DNA from 3 places in the Actinosynnema sp. NPDC020468 genome. Region 2 is predicted to be linked to each of the others. Evidence: riboswitches for the same ligand, from Rfam matches in the RefSeq annotation. Region 2 holds a riboswitch; each other region holds the start of a gene.
The links. A riboswitch is a leader RNA that binds a small molecule or an ion and turns the genes downstream of it on or off. The one in region 2 is predicted to bind S-adenosylmethionine.
Positions count from the first base shown of each region.

Region 1 (6,493 bases), on a different contig from region 2:
CGTACCGCGCGGCATTCCGCTGTGGAGGAAACCCGCCCCGATCCAGGGGGCGGAGCCGGTGACAAGCGCGGTACGACTCCGAGACCGAGGAAAAGGTGGCTTTCGCGTGGCGAACATCAAGTCCCAGCTGAAGCGGATCAAGACGAACGAGAAGGCGCGCCTGCGCAACAAGGCCGTCAAGTCGTCGCTGAAGACCGCGATCCGCAAGTTCCGTGAGGCCGCCGAGGCCGGCGACAAGGACAAGGCCGTCGCCTTGGCCCGCGAGGCCTCCCGCAAGCTCGACAAGGCCGTCACGAAGGGCGTCATCCACGCCAACCAGGCCGCCAACAAGAAGTCGGCCCTGGCCCGACGCGCCAACCAGATCTGAGCACCACGATCTGAGTCCAGGCTTCCGAAGCGCCGCCCTCACCACGAGGGCGGCGCTTCGGCGTCCAGCGCTCTCGGGGCTCAGCGTTCGGAGTTCAGCGCCCCGGCACACCAGTACGCCCGGCGCTCCGCCCCGATCGGCCTCGCCGGCACCTCCGCCGACCCGACGCACAACGACACTCCACAGCGCGGCAACGCCCACCGCCCGCAGACGCCCACCGTCACCCGACACCGCCAGTCAGAACGCCCGGCGGCCGGCGATCACCGACTGGCGGCAGCGCCCGGCGGTCAGCGGCACCCGGCGGTCAGCGGCACCCGGCGATCAGCGACCGCAGACTGTCGGCGACACCCAGCGGTCAGCGACACCCGGTGGTCAACGGCACCCAGCGGTCAGCGGCGCCCGCCGTGCAGCGCGACGATCCGCAGCACCGCCCGCTCCAGCGCGTACCCCGAGTCGGCGGCGACGCCCTTCACGTCCGCGTTCAGCCCCGCCACCACGGACATCGCCGTCGCCAACCCCTCGCCGTCCCAGCCGCGCGACTGGGCCTGCGCCTTCTTCACCTTCCACGGCGGCATGCCCAGCTCACCCGCCAGCTTGAACGGGTCGCCCCGGCCCACCGCCGACACCCGCGCCACGGTGCGCACGGCGTCCGCCAACGCGTCCGCCACCAGCACGTGCGGCACCCCGAGGTTGATCGCCCACCGCAACGCCTCCAGCGCGCCCGCGCGATCACCCATCACGGCCTTCTCCGCCACCGCGAACCCGGTCACCTCGGCCCGCCCCCGGTGGTACCGGTGCACGGCGTCGGCGTCGACCTTGCCGCCGGTGTCGGACACGAGCTGCGACGCCGCCGCCGCCAACTCGCGTAGATCCGACCCCACCGCCTCGATCAGCGCGCCGACCGCGTCACCGTCCACCTTGCCGCCGGCCAAGCGGATCTCGTTGCGCACGAACGCTTCCCGCTCCGCGGGCTTGGTGATCTTCGGGCACTCGACGACCACCGCGCCCGCCTTCCGCAGCGCTGCGGGCAACTCCTTGGCGACCTTGCTCCGCCCGCCTCCGGTGTGGACGACGACCAGCGTCACACCGTCCGCAGGGGACTTCGCGTAGGCGATCACCGCGTCGGCGATCTCCTTGCCCGCCTCCTGCGCCGCCTCCAGGGCGATCACCCGCCCCTCGGCGAACAGCGACGGGCTCACCAGCTCGGCCAGCTCGGGCGGCGTGAGGTCGGTCACCCGCACCCGGGTCAGGTCGGCGGACGGATCAGCCTTGCGCGCCACCGCGAGGGCGTCCCGCACGGCGCGTTCGACCAGCAACTCCTCCTCGCCGACGACCAGGTGCACGGACTCCTGCGCGACAGCGGCTGCACTCACGGCCGCGATCCTCCCACGGTCGCCCCTGCTCCGGATGACGGACGTCACTGGCCTCGATCGAGCCCCGTGACGTACCTTGGGTGCCACAACTTCATACCGCTCATCCAGAGGGGCAGAGGGATCGGCCCGAAGAAGCCCCGGCAACCCGTCGTTTCAGCACGCCTTTGGCGTGTCTGACGACCACGGTGCCAATTCCGACCCGCTTGGCGGGACAGATGAGGAGATACCTCGCGATGACTGCTGTCAGTGTGCCTCCGGCCACCACCTCCTTCGACCTCGGCCCCGCACGCGCCCTGTCGTGCCGGGAGTGCGGTCACCAGACTCCTCTCGCTCCGGAATACGCCTGTCACGAGTGTTTCGGGCCGCTGGAAGTCGCCTACGACTTCGGCGGCATCAGCCGTGCGGACATCGAGGCCGGCCCTCAGTCCATCTGGCGCTACCGCGGCCTGCTCCCGGTGCCCGCGACCGTCGAGTCGCACCCGAACCTCAACCCCGGCAGCACCCGCCTCGTGCAGGCCGACCGCCTGGCCAAGGCGCTCGGACTGCGCAAGCTGTGGGTCAAGGACGACACCGGCAACCCCACCCACTCGTTCAAGGACCGCGTCGTGGGCGTCGCCCTCGCCGCCGCCCGTGAACTGGGCTTCACCGTGCTGGCCTGCCCGTCCACCGGCAACCTGGCCAACGCCGTCGCCGCCGCCGCGGCCCGCGCCGACTGGCAGTCGGTCGTGCTCGTGCCCTCCTCCCTGGAGCAGGCGAAGATCCTCATGACCGCCGTGTACGGCGGCAACCTGATCACCGTCGACGGCAACTACGACGACGTGAACCGCCTCGCGCAGGAACTCGCGGCCGAGCACGAGGACTGGGCGTTCGTCAACGTCAACGTGCGCCCCTACTACGCCGAGGGCTCCAAGACCGTCGGCTACGAGGTCGCCGAGCAGCTCGGCTGGCGCCTGCCCGAGCAGATCGTCGTCCCCGTCGCCTCCGGCTCCCTGCTGACCAAGGTCGACAAGGCGTTCCGCGAGTTCGGCGAGCTGGGACTGGTCGACGCGACCCCGTACAAGGTCTACGGCGCGCAGGCCACCGGCTGCGCCCCCGTCTCCTCGGCGTACAAGGCGGGCCACGACGTGGTCACCCCGGTCCGCCCGGACACCATCGCCCGCTCGCTGGCGATCGGCGCCCCCGCCGACGGCCCGTACGCGCTCGACGTCGTCCGCCGCACCGGCGGCAAGATCGAGGACGTCACCGACGAGGAGGTCGTGGAGGGCATCCGCCTCCTGGCCCGCACCGAGGGCATCTTCGCGGAGACCGCCGGCGGTGTGACCGTGGCGACCGCGAAGAAGCTCGTCGAGACGGGCCAGATCGACCCCGACGCCGAGACCGTCCTGCTGATCACCGGCGACGGCCTCAAGACGCTCGACGCGGTCGCCGACCACATCGGCCCGCGCGCCACCGTGCCGCCGTCGGCCGAGGCCGTCATCAACGCCCTGCGCGACTGAGCGCCGACCGCACCGGACGACCAGGGGGCGAACGCGCCGCGGGACCCGCGGAGTCGGTCACAGCGCCAACTCCGCGGTCCTGAGCCACCCGCTACGCGGGAACCTCATCCGACCGGGCGGCAACAGCTGCGGCCCGAACGGCTCGGTCGCTATCCGCCACGCGGTCAGCCGTTGCGGCCACGGCGCGTCGGCCTTCACCTTGTTGTAGCGGTGGGAATGCCAGTCGTCCGGCGGTATCGCCAGGTCGTCGTCGAAGAGGTTGTCGGCGACCAGGCGGTACGCCTCCTCCGCCGACGGCGCCTCGGCCGTGTTCAGCAGACTCGTGACGGTCGCCCGCGCCACCAGGCCCCGGCCTCCGGCGGCGAGGTCCTCGCACACGTAGTAGACGAACGACGGCCGCAACTCCTCCGTCGGCCACGACTCCGGCCGGTAGCCGGGCTGCCACAGCGTCCAGGCCAGCGCCCTGCCCCGCGCGCCGGGCTCCCAGCCCACGTGCAGCCGGACCCACACCCCGTTGTCCCTCATGGTTTTCCTCCCTTGTGAACGGGGTCGCCCCGACGGACGACCCGCGGCCCGTCCGGGCCTGGCAGGACGGCAGTGTCGCCGTCCTGATCGGTGCGTGCGACCAGCGCGCCCGCCCGGCCGAGCAAGTCGACCAGCGGCCCGCTGGGATGGCCGTAGCGGTTGCCCGCCCCGACGCTCACCAGCGCCACCCGCGGCCTCACGGCCGTGAGGAACTCCGGCGCCGAGTACCGCGACCCGTGGTGCGGCACCTTCAGCACGTCGGCCCGCAGGTCGACGTGCCCACCGAGCAGGTCGGCCTGACCGGCCAACTCGATGTCGCCGGTCAGCAACACCCGGCCCGCCGCGGTCGACGCCCGCAGCACCACCGACGCGTCGTTGACCGCCGTGTTCTCCTCACCCACCGCCGGAACCGACCGCGGCCCCAGCACCTCCACCTCCAACCCCGGCCAACCCAACCGCCGGCCCACCTCCAGTTCGACCACCTGGGCCCCACTGCCCCGTGCCTGTTCGCGCACCTGCTCCCACGCCCACCCCGGCCGCCGCGCCGGCCCGACCGCCACCGCGCCGACCCGCTGGTCCGCGAGCACCGCCGCCAACCCGCCGATGTGGTCGGCGTGCAGATGACTGAGCACCACCAACGGAATCCGCCGCACCCCGAGCCGCCGCAGGCACGCCAGCACCGGCACCGGGTCCGGCCCGGTGTCGATCAACACCGCCCGGTCCCGCTCGGCCGTCGCGAGCACGACCGCGTCGCCCTGGCCCACGTCGCAGGCCACGACCGCCCACCCGCTCGGCGGCCACCGGGGCGCCACCACCTCGACCGGCACGGTCACCAGCACCGCGCCCAGCACCAGCGCGACCAGCAGCACCCGAATCCGCCTCAGCCGCAGCAACACCCAGGCCACCGCCAGCACGACGGCCAGCAGCACGCCGCCGAGCCACCCGTCCGGCCAGTGCGCCGCCGCGCCCGGCACCCGAGCGGCGTGCCGACCCACCAGCACCAACCAGTCCATCGCCGGCCCCGCGACCTCGACCAATACCCGCGCAGTACCCTCGTGCACCTGCGCCAGCACGGCCGCCAGCACGCCGAGCACGGTGGCCGGCGCGACCACGGGACCCGCCACCAGGTTGGCGGGCACCGACACCAGGCTCACCTGGCCGGTGAGGCCGACCACCAGCGGCGCGGTGGCGAGACTGGCCGCGACCGGCACCGCCAACGCCTCGGCGATACCGACCGGCACACCGCGTTCCTTGAGCGCGGCGGCCCACCGCGGTGCGAGCAGGACCAGCGCGGCCGTGGCCACGACGGACAGCCCGAACCCGGGATCGGCGGCCAACTCCGGGTCGTAGAGCACCAGGACGACCACCGACGCGGCCAAGGCCGGCAACGCCGACCGCTCCCGCCCGAGGACCAGCGCGAGCAACGCCACGGCGCCCATCACCGCCGCCCGCAGCACGCTCGGCTCCGGACCGGCCAGCAGCACGAACCCGACCAGCGCCATCGACGCACCGGCCGCGCAGGTCCGCGGTCCGACCCCGACCAGCCGGAGCAGCAACAGCACCGCCCCGCACAGGATCGCCAGGTTCGCGCCGCTCACCGCGAGCACGTGGGACAACCCCGCCGTCCGGAACTCGTCCACGACCCTGGGCGACAAACCCTCCGTGTCACCGACCACCAGGGCGGGCAGGAGACCGGCGGGCTCGGGGTCCAGGGCGCCGGACACCTCCCGGAGCCCTTTCCGGAGTCGGTCCGCGACCCGCTGCCACACCGGCGCGGGACCGACCTCCTTCGGCGGACCGCGGACCCGGAGCATCCCGACCGACAGCTCACCGGCCCGGGTCGGAGCGAGCGTGCCCGAGGCGGTGACCTCCTGACCGGGCAACAGCGACCGCCAGGAATCGGCCGGCGCCAGCACGACCACCCGCGCACCGTCCGAAGTGGACGTTCGCGCCACGACCAGGTCGACCCCGCCGGGCCGGGAGCCGAACCCGGCGGTGCGGACGCCCCGGGGCCGCTCCTCCAGTTCCAGGTGGAGGGTCGTGGGTCGGCCGTACTCCGCGCGGAGCGGGTGGTGCGCGGACTGGTGCAGGGTGAACCCGATCCAGCCCGCCGCCACCGGCGCCGTCACGGCGAGGGCGAGGGCCGCCGGTCGGTGCCGGCGGAGCGGCGGCGCTCCCCCGGCCGAGGCGAGCAGACCGACGGCCACCGCCACCCACCAGGTCGAGAACAGCCCGGCGAGGGCGAGACCCCACACCGCCAGCGCGGTCGGGACCAGGTGGAGACGGGGATTCATGCGGTGGACTCCCGACAGGGCGGACTCCTGGCGGCGACCAGGAGCACGAGGGCAGGCGGACAGGGCCGGACGACGGACGCAGAAATGAGGGTCAGACGCGGAGGAGTTCACCCAGGCGTTGCAGCCGGGTGTCGCCTATCCCCTCGATTTCGCCGAGTTGTTCGACGGACGTGAACGGACCGCGTTTCTGACGGCGTTCGACAATGCGCTGAGCGGTGACCGGGCCGATGCCCGGCAGGGCGTCCAATTGGTCCTTGGTCGCGGTGTTCAGGTTCAAGGGCGCGGTGGGCGTGCCCTCGTTCCCGGCGGACGCGGGAATTCCGACCGGGATCTGCTCGCCGTCGACGACCTTCCGGGCCAGGTTCAACCCGGCCAGGTCCGCGCCCGGTTTCGCGCCGCCCGCGGCCTGGACCGCGTCCGCCACCCGCGCACCGCTCG
Region 1 covers NZ_JBFAEO010000001.1:346,284-352,776, reverse strand. Annotated here, with positions in the region: gene rpsT (30S ribosomal protein S20) at 107-367, shown strand; gene holA (DNA polymerase III subunit delta) at 757-1,740, opposite strand; SAM riboswitch class I at 1,838-1,962, shown strand; gene thrC (threonine synthase) at 1,974-3,236, shown strand; gene AB0G50_RS01650 (hypothetical protein) at 3,294-3,761, opposite strand; gene AB0G50_RS01645 (DNA internalization-related competence protein ComEC/Rec2) at 3,758-6,055, opposite strand; gene AB0G50_RS01640 (ComEA family DNA-binding protein) at 6,147-6,493, opposite strand, start outside.
Region 1: it holds a riboswitch for S-adenosylmethionine, as region 2 does, so the genes downstream of both, thrC (threonine synthase) here and AB0G50_RS07750 (ATP-binding cassette domain-containing protein) in region 2, are expected to answer to the same signal.

Region 2 (6,493 bases):
AGGGAGGCTCCCGTGTCCGGCGTCCAGTGGATCAAGAGCAGCTACAGCGCAAACAACGGCAACTGTGTCGAAGTCGCGTTCAGCACGACCAAGGTGCTCACCCGCGACTCGAAGAATCCGAGCGCACCTCACCTGGAGTTCCCCGCCGCTTCCTGGCGGGCGTTGGTGCGCGGTCTCTGACCGTCCGTCGGTCCGTCGGTCCGCGCCGGCGTCCGACCCCGCCGCTCCCCACTACTACGCGGGCGCGCGCGAGAGGTCGGGCCGGCGTGGACTGGAACCACGCCTGCCGGGATCATGGTGCGGTGAGCAGGAAACGTGGGGAGTTGCCTCCCCTGCCCGAGGCGTTGCCGACGCCCGTCGTGGACGCGCACACGCACCTCGACGCGTGCGGCGCGAAGACGGCCGGTGACGTGAAGGGTTATCTCGACCGGGCGAACCTCGCCGGGGTCGACCGGGTGATCACGGTCGGGGACGACCTCGCCTCGGCGCGGTGGGCTGCGGAGGCGGCGACGTGGGATCCGCGGGTGTTCGCGGCCGTCGCCGTGCACCCGACGCGGACCACCGGGTTCGGGGACGCGGACAAGGCCGAGTTGGCCGAACTGGCTCGTCAGCCCCGGGTGGTCGCGGTCGGGGAGACCGGGTTGGACTACTACTGGGACTACTCGTCCAAAGAGGACCAGCACGAGGCTTTCCGTTGGCACATCCGGCTTTCCAAGGACGTCGACAAGCCGTTGATGATCCACGACCGGGAGGCGCACGACGACGTGCTGGAGATCCTCGACCGGGAGGGCGCTCCGTCCACTGTGGTGTTCCACTGCTTCTCGGGTGATCTCGACTTCGCGCGCCGGTGCGTGGACCGGGGGTTCGTGCTGTCGTTCGCGGGTCCGGTCACCTTCAAGAACTCCCACGACCTGCGCGAAGCCGCCCGGTGGACGCCCGACGAGCACCTGCTGGTGGAGACCGACGCGCCGTTCCTGACCCCGCACCCCTTCCGCGGGCAGCCCAACGAGCCGTACTGCGTGAACTACACGCTCCGCGACCTTGCAACTCTCCGTGACACCGAAGTCGACCTCCTCGCGTCAACTGTCACCCAAAATGCGGAACGGGTCTTCAACCTGCGTAACTGAGCGCAGCAGTAGCCCGGGTTACTCCAAACGGCAGAGCGAGCTAGTCCCCCGATGGGGTGAGCCAACTCACAGATCCCCCGGGGGTGTTTGCGCAACCTCGCGACCTCCGTTACGGTCCCGTGACCGTGCCCCCTGTATCCGGTGGGCTCACCCGTTGTCGGGGCGGGTACTGACCGAAGCGAGAAGACGAGCGAAAGCGCGGGAGCTGCCGGCTGGATCACGAGCTGACCACCGATGGCGAACGAGCGTGAAGCGAGGCTTTGCGCCTTCAGGAGGTAAGGAAACCCGTGAACTCGTTCAACGAGGACACCGACTGGTTCACACCGGTGCAGACGTCGCCCGCGACGGCCACCGGTCTGCTGGAAAGACCCGAGCCGTCCGAGTGGGACACGACGGTCTTCAGCATCACCCCCAACGACGTCCTCGAGGTCCTCGGGCCTGACGCGGACGACCTGTTGGCGAGCGCGAACGTCGACGTGGACGAGTTGATCAGGCTGATCAACGCGGAGACGACGTTCCTGCCGCCGATCATCATCCCGGACGAGGTCTCCCAGGACCGGGTCGCGGGCACGCTGCTCACCGAGCGGCCGGACGCCCCGCCCGCGGCCATGGTCGAGGCCTCCCGGAAGTGGAAGAAGCGCTTCCTCAAGGCCGCCGTCGCGGCCGTGCTGGTCACCATCGGCGGTGGCGCGGCGACCGCGTTCGCGATGGACAAGGCCGTCACGGTCGACATCGACGGCGAGACGAAGACGGTCCACACCTACGAGTCCACCGTGGGCGAGATCCTCCAGGACGAGGGCATCGCGGTCGGCGAGCACGACGCGCTGAGCCCCGCCCCGTCGGCGAAGGTGGGCGACGGCGGCAAGATCTCGCTCGACCGCGGCCGGCTCGTCAAGGCCACCGTCGACGGCGAGTCCCGCGAGGGCTGGGTCCACTCGGTCACCGTGGACGAGGCGCTCGACCAGCTCAAGATCGACGACAACGGCGCGTGGGTCTCGGAGAACCGGGACATGGCGGTCCCGCTGTCCGGGTTGTCGCTCCAGGTCAAGAGCCAGAAGACGATCACGCTGTTCGACGGCGCGAACGAGCCGAAGCAGATCAAGACCACCGCGTTGACCGTGGACGAGCTGCTCAAGGAGCAGAAGCTCACCATCGGCGCCGAGGACAAGCTGGAGGCGGCGCTCGACCTCAAGATCACCAACGGGGTCGAGGTCCACATCAGCCGGACCGGCGTCTCGGTGGTGAACGTGACGGAGTCCGTCGCGCCGCCGGTCGAGGAGACCAAGGACGACACCCTCGCCAAGGGCGAGAAGGTCGTGGTCGAGCCGGGTGAGGCGGGCGAGGTCATCAAGACCTACCGCGTGTCCACCACGAACGGCAAGGAGACCGGCCGCGAGGAGCTGGGCTCCAAGGTCACCAAGGAAGCCAAGCCGAAGAAGGTCAAGATCGGCACCAAGGTCACCGCGACCCCGCCGGTGTCCGACGGCGGCGACTGGGACCGGCTCGTGCAGTGCGAGGCGACCGGCAACTGGGCCATCAACACCGGCAACGGCTACTACGGCGGCCTCCAGTTCGACAAGCAGACCTGGGACGCCTACGGCGGCAGCGCGTACGCCGCGTACCCGCATCAGGCGTCCCGCGAGCAGCAGATCGCGATCGCGACGAAGGTCCGCGACGCCCGCGGCGGCTACTCGGCGTGGCCCGCCTGCCAAGCGAAGTTGGGCTTGCCGTAACACTGGCCGCGACTCCGTCGCGGCGGGCGAGGCCGCCTGAAGTCGGCGTCTTCCCTCGCGAATCCGCCCGGCGCTGCGCGCGGGGCGGATTGGCTCAGTCCAGACGCCGACGCGGCCTCGCGGGAGCGGCTCGGACGCCGTGGTGGAGAATGCCCAGCTATGAGTGATGCTTCTTCGACCGGCCCGGGGAGTCAGCTCCTCGGGCCGGCTGACGTCCGTCGGCTTGCGGCCGAGCTGGACATCCGACCCACGAAGAAGCTCGGTCAGAACTTCGTGCACGACCCCAACACGGTTCGCAAGATCGTCTCGGCGGCTTCGCTGACCCCCGACGACGTGGTGCTCGAAGTCGGTCCCGGCCTCGGCTCGCTGACGTTGGCCCTGCTGCCCGCCTGTCGCGCCCTGGTGGCCGTGGAGATCGACGAGGTGCTCGCCACCCGGCTGCCGGCCACCGCCGCCGAGCGTGCGCCCTCTCTCGCCCCCAACCTCCACGTGGTGCACGCGGACGCGATGCGGGTGACCCGCGACCGGCTGCCGCTCGAACCGACCGCCCTGGTGGCGAACCTGCCCTACAACGTCGCGGTGCCCGTGGTGCTGCACCTGCTGGCCGAGCTGCCGAGCCTGCGCACCGGCCTCGTGATGGTCCAGGCCGAGGTCGCGGACCGGATGGCCGCCGGACCCGGCAGCAAGGTCTACGGCGTGCCCAGCGTCAAGCTCGCCTGGTACGCCGACGCGCGTCGGGCCGGTCCGGTGTCACGCTCGGTGTTCTGGCCGGTGCCCAACGTGGACTCCGCGCTCGTCGCGTTCGACCGGCACGACCTTCTGTCCACTGTGGACAAGAAGGTGCTGTTCTCGTTGGTGGACGCGGCATTCGCCCAGCGGCGGAAAACCCTGCGGGCGGCGCTGTCCGGTTGGGCCGGCGGGGCGCCCGAGGCCGAGAGGCTGCTCACCGCCGCGGGTGTGGATCCGGGCGAGCGTGGAGAGCAGTTGGCGGTCGGTGATTTCGTCCGGATAGCCGAGGCTGCCTCATCGAACCGGCCGCCGATCCTTCGGCCGAAAGTGTGATTTGACGGACGATCCGCAACCGGGCTTGCGTTTCTCGGTGTCCGTCAGGTGTACTCGTGCTGCCATCCCGAGCGGCCGAGAGACCTGGCTCTACGACGCCGCAGCAACCACCCTCCCCACGGGGGCAGGTGCTTCAGCCAGGACCGATGGAGGATCACGTGCCCAGGATGCGAATGCTCACCAGACGGCGAGTCGTCGACCACGGTCGCCGCACTGTGTCCGGCTGTCGCAGCTTCTCCGCGTAGGCGCACCTCTTTTTCCGATCTTCGCGTCCTAATCCGCAGGACAACCATCTGAGCTGGAGTTGTCGGTCGCGCACGCCATGAGCGTGTGCCGCCGCGTGCAGTCGTGGAGCGAAAACGTGATCACTGTCGAAAACCTCACCAAGTCCTTTCCGGGCAGTACCGGCCAGGTTCGCGCGCTTGACGGCGTGAACCTCGACGTCGCCGCGGGCACCGTGCTCGGCGTCGTCGGCCCGAGCGGTTCCGGCAAGTCCACACTGGCCCGTTGCGTCGCGCTGCTGGAGCGCCCCGACAGCGGTGCGATCCGCGTCGACGGCACCGACCTCGTCTCGCTCGGCGGCCCCGCGCTGCGCGCCGCCCGCCGGCAGATCGGCGTTGTGCCGCAAGGGGATTCGCTGCTCCGTCAGCGCACCGCGGCGGGCAACGTCGCGCTGCCGCTGGAATCCGCCGGCGTGCCCGGCCCCCAGCGCCGCACCCGCGTCGCCGAACTCCTCGACCTCGTCGGCCTGACCGACAAGGCGGGGTCCTACCCGGACCAGCTCTCCGGTGGCCAGCGCCAGCGGATCGCGGTCGCCCGCGCCCTGGCCGCCAGCCCCTCGGTGCTGCTGGCCGACGAGCCCACCTCCGCCCTGGACCCGGAAACCACCGGTTCGGTGCTCGCGGTCCTCGACCGCGCCCGCGCCGAACTCGGGGTGACCGTCCTCGTCGTCACGCACGACATGGGCGTGGTGCGCAAGATCTGCGACGACGTCGCGGTGTTGGACAACGGCCGAGTCGTCGAGCACGGCAAGGTGCTCGACCTGGTGTCCGACGCGGACAGCCGCACGGCCTCCTCGCTCCTGCCCGCGGTGGACCAGAACCCGGGCGTGGAAACGAAGTTCGACCGGGTGGCGGATGTCGTGCTGGTCGGCTTCGCGGCCGTCGGCGCGCTGCTCCCGGAGGCCACGAGCAGGTTCGGCGTCGAGCTGAGCCTGCTGGGCGGCGGGCTGACCCGACTCGGTGAGACGCCGGTCGCGCGGTTCCGCGTCGGGCTCACCGGCGAACGGGCGGACTCGGCCTTGGAGTGGATCTCGGACGCGGGTGGCGCGGTGCGCCGGACGCCGAAGGGTCCTCAGGGAGTAGCCGCGTAGTGAGACCAGCAACACCCTGGCCCAAGGTGTTCGGCGAGCTGATCCCCTCGACGGGGCAGACGCTGTACATGGTGGCCGCCGCGACCGTGATCGCCACGGTCCTCGGCATCCCGGTCGGAATCTGGTTGCAGCTCACCGCTCCCGGTGGGCTGCGACCGAACCGGTGGGTGCACAAGCTCCTCGGGTTCGTCGTGGACCTCGGCCGCTCGATGCCGTTCCTCGTCCTGCTCGTCCTGCTGACCTCGCTCACCAGAGCGCTGATCGGGTCCTCGATCGGGCCGGAGGCGGCGATCGTGCCGCTGTCCCTCGGCGCGATCCCGTTCGTCGGCAGACTCGTGCAGAACGTGCTGTCCGAGGTGCACGTGGCCGTCGTGGAAGCCGCCGTCACGACCGGCGCGACGACGTTGCGCATCGTGCGCGCCGTGCTGCTGCGCGAGTCGCTGCCCGCGTTGATCAACGCGATCGGCGTGACCGCGATCGCCCTGCTCGGCTACTCGGCGATGGCCGGCGTGCTGGGCGGCGGCGGGCTCGGCGACCTGGCCGTGCGCCGGGGTTACCAGGGTTTCGACGACCGGTACATGTGGTCGACCGTGGCGGCGCTCGCCGTCATCGCCACCTTGATCCAATTCGGCTTCACCAGGCTTTCGCGCGCGGTCGACCGCCGCCGCACCGCCTCGCTCTAGACCGCCGCTGTATTTCGACACAAAGGAAAGTCATGCGTATTCGTGCTGCCCTCCTCGCCGTGCTGCTGACCGCGGTCGGCTGCGGGAGCGGCCAGACCGGAGGCGCCGCGAGCAACCCCGACGCGGCGCTCAAGGTCGGCGTGAGCCCGGTCCCGCACGCGCAGATCCTGCGCTACGTGGCCGACAACCTCGCCAAGGACAAGGGCCTCAAGATCGACGTCGTGGAGTTCACCGACTACGTCCAGCCGAACACAGCGCTGGTGGACGGCTCGCTCGACGCCAACTACTTCCAGACCGTGCCGTACCTGGAGACGTTCAAGGCGTCGAGCAACGCGAAGCTGGAGTGGATCGGCCCGGTCCACCTGGAGCCGCTGGGCGTGTACTCCAAGAAGATCAAGAAGCTCGCGGACCTGGCGTCCGGCGCGAAGGTCGGCCTGGCCAACGACCCGGCCAACGAGGCGCGCGGCCTGCGGCTGCTCCAGGCCAACGGCCTGATCAAGCTCAAGGACGGCACGG
Region 2 covers NZ_JBFAEO010000006.1:173,039-179,531, reverse strand. Annotated here, with positions in the region: gene AB0G50_RS07775 (helix-turn-helix transcriptional regulator) at 1-2, shown strand, start outside; gene AB0G50_RS07770 (DUF397 domain-containing protein) at 13-180, shown strand; gene AB0G50_RS07765 (TatD family hydrolase) at 303-1,127, shown strand; gene AB0G50_RS07760 (transglycosylase family protein) at 1,415-2,860, shown strand; gene rsmA (16S rRNA (adenine(1518)-N(6)/adenine(1519)-N(6))-dimethyltransferase RsmA) at 3,020-3,922, shown strand; SAM riboswitch class I at 3,982-4,075, shown strand; gene AB0G50_RS07750 (ATP-binding cassette domain-containing protein) at 4,284-5,294, shown strand; gene AB0G50_RS07745 (methionine ABC transporter permease) at 5,321-5,977, shown strand; gene AB0G50_RS07740 (MetQ/NlpA family ABC transporter substrate-binding protein) at 6,010-6,493, shown strand, end outside.

Region 3 (6,493 bases), on a different contig from region 2:
ACGTCGTCGTCCTCGAACAGCACCTCGAGGCCCTCCACCGGCACGGCCTGCACCTGCACCGGCCGCTCGGGCTCGGGCAGCGTGACCTCCAGGACGGAGCCCGCGATCAGCCGGTCCGACTTGCCCGCGGGCCGGCCGTCCAGCACGACGTCACCCGAATCGGTGAGCGCGGCGACGACCGTGCGGGACAACCCGAGGAGTTTCGCCAGTCCGGCGTCGACGCGCATCCCGTCGAGTCCGTCGGGCACGGGCAGCGTCCGGTAGCCGCTCACGCCTGGTTCTCCGCCTTGTCCTGGTCCGCCGTGCCCGAGTCGCTCTTCTTGACGATCTTGGTGCCGTCGTAGTCCCGCTGGCGCAGCGCCATCAGCACGATCAGCGCGCCGCCGACGCAGATCGCCGAGTCGGCGAGGTTGAACACCGGGAAGAACGTGCCGTACGGCTCGACCACCGACACGATGTCGACCACGTGCCCGCGCAGCGGACCCGGGCCGCGGAACAGCCGGTCCACCAGGTTGCCCAGCGCGCCGCCGAGCACCAGGCCGAGCCCGACCGCCCAGCCGACCGACCGCAGCTTGCGCGCGATCCACAGGATGAACCCGACGACGCCGAACGCGATCAGCGCCAGGATCACCGTCCAGCCCTCGGCCAGCCCGAACGCGGCACCGGAGTTGCGGATCAGCGACAGGTAGACCAGACCGCCGAACAGCTCCACCGGCGGCTTGTTCTCCAGGTCGGCCACCGCCAGCACCTTGGTCAGGATGTCCAGCGCCAGCACCACCGGCGCGATGACCGCCAGCAGCAGCACGCGGCGTTTGGGCTGCGGTTCGGTGGTGGTCGGCTCTGTGCTCACCGAACCATTGTCCAACACGCGCTCAGTGCAGGAACGGCGGGAGTGCGCGGTCGTCCTCCAGCGGCGCCCAGCGACCGTCCTGGATCGCGTAGCGCCACTTCGGACCCTCGGCCACGAGCGACCGCAGCGCCGCGACGAACCGGTCCACGTGCTCCGCGGTCGAGCCCAGCCCGAGCGAGGCCCGCAGCGCGCGCTGCCCGTCGGTGAGCCGGTTCACCGCCACGTGGGCGCAGAACGCGCCGTCGCGCACCCCGATGCCGTGCTCGGCGGACAGCGCCGCGGCGAGGAACCCGGCGTCCTGACCGGTCACCACGAAGCTGACCACGCCCACCCGGTCGTGCTCGGGGCCGAACAGCGACAGCTCGTGCGCGCCCGGGACGGTGGCGAGCCCGGCGCGCAGCCGGCCCAGCAGCTCGCGCTCGTGCGCCTCGGTCTGCTCCCAGTGCCTGCCCAGCACCTCGCACGCGACCGCGAGGGCGTGCACGCCGACCACGTTGGGCGACCCGGCCTCGTGCCGCTCGGGCACCGCCGACCACGCCACGCCCAGCCGGTCGCCGTGGTCGGTGACCCGCGCCGTGGCGCCGCCGCCGACCAGGTACGGGTCGGCGGCCTGGAGCCAGTCGGACCGCCCGACCAGCACGCCCGCGCCCAGCGGCGCGTAGATCTTGTGCCCGGAGAACGCGACGTAGTCCACGTCCAGCGCCTTCACGTCGATCGGCCGGTGCGGCGCGAGCTGCGCGGCGTCCAGCGCGATCCGCGCGCCGTGCCGACGGGCGACCGCGGCCAGCTCGGCGACCGGCCACACCTCGCCGGTCACGTTGGACGCGCCGCTGAGCACCACCAGCCGCGGCCCGACCGGCGTCCGCGACAGCGCCGCGTCCAGCACGCCGGCGGCCCGCGAGGCGTCGGCGGGGGTTTCGATCCGGTGCACGTTCGGCCCGCGCCACGGCAGCAGCGCGGCGTGGTGCTCGGTGTCGAACAGCACCACGGAGGTGTGCCGGGGCAGGCTGCGGGCCAGCAGGTTCAGCGCGTCGGTGGTGTTGCGGGTGAACACGACCGCGTCGCTCTGCCGGGCGCCGAGGAACTTGCGCACCGACGCCCGCGCCTGCTCGTAGACCTTGGTCGACACCTGCGAGGCGAAGCCCGCGCCCCGGTGCACGCTGGCGTACCAGGGCAGCAGCTCGTCGACGGCGTCGCGCACCTGCTCCAGACACGGCGCGCTGGCCGCGTGGTCGAGGTTGGCGTACTGCACCCGCGCGCCGCCGACGACGGGCACCCGCAGCGCGGAGCCGACGACGCGGGGCAGAGCGGCGATGGAACCGGGAACGGCGACGGTCATGACAAAACCCTCCGGGGAGTCCGGGACCCCACGTCGGAGAGAGGAGCCCGCGCTTGCCCAGACGCCCTGCGCGTCAGGCCTGGTCCTCACCGAGGGCACCCCACCGCGGAGGAGGGTTGCCGGCCAGCAAGCTCGGGCTTGACGCTGGCACTCATGACCTGCCGACAACGTTAACCGACGAACCACCGGCCGCCAACCCGCGCCCACATCCTGGGAGTCCCCAGCTCACCACCGGACCACTCCCACCCGACCGTCCGGAATGGACGGTCACGGCACACCGGCGTCGCCCTTCCAGCGGGCGAAGCGACCCGCCCGGTCCACGGCCCGGATGCGGTGCTCGGCGGCCGTGCGGACCTCCTCGGTGCACACCACCAGCAGCTGGTCGTGCTCCTGGAGCCGGGTGGTCGACAACGGCGTGAAGCCCTGGGTCGAGCGGACCACCAGGCTCACCGCCGCGCCCACCGGCAGCCGCAGTTCCGACAGGTACACGCCGTGCAGCCGCGAGCCCTTCTGGATCCGCACCTGCAACAGCTCCGCGCCCATCTCGTCCAGCACCGACGAGTCGACCTGCACCTCCTCGGCCTCGCCGCGGCGCACCAGCCCGAGCCACCGCGCGACCAGCGGCAGCGTGCTGCCCTGCACCACCGTCAGCACCACCACCAGCACGAACACCGCGTCGACCAGCCGACGCGCGCCCGGCACCCCCTCGATCAACGGGAACAGCGCGAACACGATCGGCACCGCGCCGCGCAGCCCGGACCACGAGATGAACACCTGCTCGCGCCACGGCACCCGGAACGGCAGGCAGGCGGCCAGCACCGACAGCGGCCGGGCCAGCAGCACCAGCACGGCGCCCGCGACCAGCGCCGGCACCAGCACCTCCAGCACCCGCGACGGCGACGCGTAGAGCCCCAGCAGCACGAACAGCCCGATCTGGGCGATCCACCCGAGCCCCTCGGCGAACGACAGCGTGTCCGACCGGTGCGGCAACCGGGCGTTGCCCAGCACCAGCGCCGCGATGTACACCGCGAGGAACCCGGACGCGTGCGCCAGGTCGCCGACCGTGTAGGCCAGCAGGCACACCGCGACCGTGGCCAACGGGTACAGGCCGGTCGACGGCAGCGCGGCCCGGCGCAGCGCCACCCCGCCCAGCCACCCCAGGGCGATGCCCACCACGGCGCCGGCGACCAACTCGTAGACGATCAACAGCGGCGCGGTCCAGGTGATCGCCTCCGCGGACGACAGCAGCACCACGGCGATGTACACCGGCGCGTCGTTGAGGCCGGACTCCAGCTCCAGCGCGCCGATCAGCCGCTTGCCGACGCCCACACCGCGCAGCACGGAGAACACCGCGGCCGCGTCGGTCGACGACAGCACCGCGCCCCACAACAGCGCCGTGCGCCAGTCGAAGCCCAACAGGTAGTGCAATCCCACGCCGGCCACGAGGATCGAGACGCCGACGGACACAGTGGACAGTGCGAGCCCGATGCCCAGCGCCGGCCGCACGGCCGACCACCGGGTGGTCAACCCGCCCTCGGTCAGGATCAGCACCAGCGCGACGGTGCCCAGCGACCGGGTCAGGTCGGCGTCGGAGAACTGGATGCCCAGCACCGACTCGCCGAGCAGGACGCCGATGCCGAGGTACAGCAGCAACGAGGGCAACCCGAGCCGGGTCGACACCCGCACCGCCACCACGGCGATCAGCAGTACAGCGGCCCCGATGCCGAGGTAGACCGTGACACCACCCACTCACCCTCCCCGGGGTTTCACTCGACGGTGGGGCCATTCTCCCTGGTACCACCGATTTGGACTAATCCGGCACACGCGCAGCGTCACCAGCCGATCGAACCTATCCACCTCATGCGAAACCGTGCATGTTGATGTGCGCACCAGTCCTCCACTTCCCTGCGGGAGAACTACCGTGAAACTGCGCACGATCACCGTGACGCTCGCCGTGCTCCTGTCGAGCGCGGCCACCGCGAACGCCGCGCCACAAGCGGCGGCGCCGAACATCTCGCTCGCCGCCGTCCAGGCGGACCTGGCCCAACTCCAGAGCATCGCCAACTCCAACGGCGGCAACCGGGCGCACGGCAAGCCCGGCTACCTGGCGTCGGTCAACTGGGTGAAGTCCAAGCTGGACGCCGCGGGCTTCACCACCCGCGTGCAGTCGTTCACCAACAGCGGCGCGACGGGGTACAACCTGATCGCCGACTGGCCCGGTGGCGACGCGAACAACATCGTGATGCTGGGCGGCCACCTGGACAGCGTGGCGGCCGGTCCGGGCATCAACGACAACGGCACCGGCTCGGCGAGCATCCTCGAGGTGGCGCTGGCGGTGAAGGCCACCGGCTTCACCCCGACGAAGCACCTGCGCTTCGCCTGGTGGGGCGCCGAGGAACTGGGCCTGGTCGGCTCGACGTACTACGTGAACTCACTGTCCACAAGCGACAAGTCGAAGATCAAGTCGTACCTGAACTTCGACATGACCGCGTCGCCGAACCCGGGCTACTTCGTGTACTCCGCCTCGGGTCAGCCCACCGGCTCGGCCGCGCTCCAGCAGGCGCTCCAGGCCTACTTCACGTCGATCGGCGTGCAGACCGAGCTGACCGTCGTCGGCGGGCGCTCCGACCACGCGGCGTTCGCGCGGGCGGGCATCCCGGTCGGCGGCACGTTCAGCGGCGCGGAGGGCACCAAGACCGCGGCGCAGGCGCAGAAGTGGGGCGGCACGTCGGGTCGCGCGTTCGACCCGTGCTACCACCGCGCGTGCGACACGTCGTCGAACATCGACAACACCTCGCTCGACCGCCAGGCGGACGGCATCGCGAGCGTGCTGTGGAAGCTGGCCGCCTAACCCGCGTCCAGCAGTCGCTCCAACGTCGTGAGCGCGTCGGCCGGGGCGGGGTCCACCCGCACGACCTTGTCCCGGCCGCGCTCACCCGCGACCACCGACACGTCCTGACGCCGCACGCCGAACGCCTTGGCCAGCACCCGTCGCACCGCCTCGTTCGCCTTGCCCTCCACCGCCGGAGCGGCCACGGCGACCACCAGCGCGCGCTCGTCCCAGCGCCCGCCCACCGCGTCCCGCCGCGCGCCGGGCTTGACCCGCACCGCGAACCGGAACCCGTCAGCCACGCGTGATCAACGCGGCCAGCGTCTCCTCCAGCAGCACGCCGCGACGGCCCAGCACGGCGGGCACCCTGGTCAGCAGCTGCGCCTGCCCGAGGTAGGCGGAGTAGGCGAGCACCGCCCGGCTGCGTGCCGCGTCCGGCGGGAAACCCAAGGCGGAGAACAACTCCACCAGGTAGTCGACGCGCCGCCCGGTGACCCGGGCCAGCACCGGCGCGACCGCCGGGTCGTCCGCGGCGGCGAGCAGCGCCAGCTCGATCGCGCTGTCCCGCTCCCGACCCAGGACGACGCCGAACAGCGCCCGGAGCTTCCCCTCCGGCGTCGCGTGCACGTCGGCCAGCGCGATCACCGCCTCGGTGTGCTCGCGCTCCCAGCGCTCCAGGGTCGCCTTGAGCAGCGCCTCCCGGTTGGGGAAGTGCCAGTACGCGCTGCCCTTGGTCGCGCCGAGCCGCACCGCCAGCGGTTCGACGGCCACCGCCGCGACACCGCCTTCGGCCAGCGCCCGCAGCGCCACCCCGGTCCAGTCCTCCCGAGTCCGTCGTGTCCGCACGGTTCCGTACGCTACCGTACGGACAGGTTCCATACGGATGCGTACGGAGGTCGTCGTGGTGGAGAACGTGCACTTCCGGGCACTGCCGACGGACGGGGTGGTGGAGCACCTCGCCGACCTGTGGCCGCGCCGGTGGCCGAAGCTCGTGCTGGACCGCCCGCCGGGGGTCGGCGCGACCGGCGGCCACGGCTTCGTCCGCTACACGTGCACCGCGCACGAGCCGGGACGTCGGATCGAGTTCGCCTTCGACCCCCGCGTCGGGTTGCACGGCACGCACGCGTTCGAGGTCGTGCCCGGCGGTCTGCGGCACGTGCTGCGCGGCCGGACGACGGGGTGGATGCGGCTGGGGTGGCCGCTGGCCGTCCGGTGGCTGCACGACGCCCTCGTGGAGGACCTGCTGGACAACGCGGCGACGTTCGCCGGCGTGCCGCCCGAGCGGCCCGCCCGCTGGTCGTGGTGGGTGCGGGTGCTGCGCCGGCTGCGCTGACATCCACAACACCTCCCCTCGTCCGTCTCACCTGTGCCGGGGAACGAGGGGAGGGTTCGTGACGCCGGAAGACTCCTTCAGCGACTTCTACCAGCGCGAACGCACGAGGCTGCTGCGGTTCGCCGCGGTGGTGTCGCCGCA
Region 3 covers NZ_JBFAEO010000013.1:57,548-64,040, reverse strand. Annotated here, with positions in the region: gene AB0G50_RS12160 (RluA family pseudouridine synthase) at 1-227, opposite strand, end outside; gene lspA (signal peptidase II) at 269-850, opposite strand; gene AB0G50_RS12150 (aminotransferase class V-fold PLP-dependent enzyme) at 873-2,189, opposite strand; SAM riboswitch class IV at 2,234-2,348, opposite strand; gene AB0G50_RS12145 (potassium/proton antiporter) at 2,457-3,938, opposite strand; gene AB0G50_RS12140 (M28 family metallopeptidase) at 4,111-5,040, shown strand; gene AB0G50_RS12135 (DUF167 domain-containing protein) at 5,037-5,321, opposite strand; gene AB0G50_RS12130 (TetR/AcrR family transcriptional regulator) at 5,314-5,865, opposite strand; gene AB0G50_RS12125 (SRPBCC family protein) at 5,903-6,352, shown strand; gene AB0G50_RS12120 (sigma-70 family RNA polymerase sigma factor) at 6,411-6,493, shown strand, end outside.
Region 3: it holds a riboswitch for S-adenosylmethionine, as region 2 does, so the genes downstream of both, AB0G50_RS12150 (aminotransferase class V-fold PLP-dependent enzyme) here and AB0G50_RS07750 (ATP-binding cassette domain-containing protein) in region 2, are expected to answer to the same signal.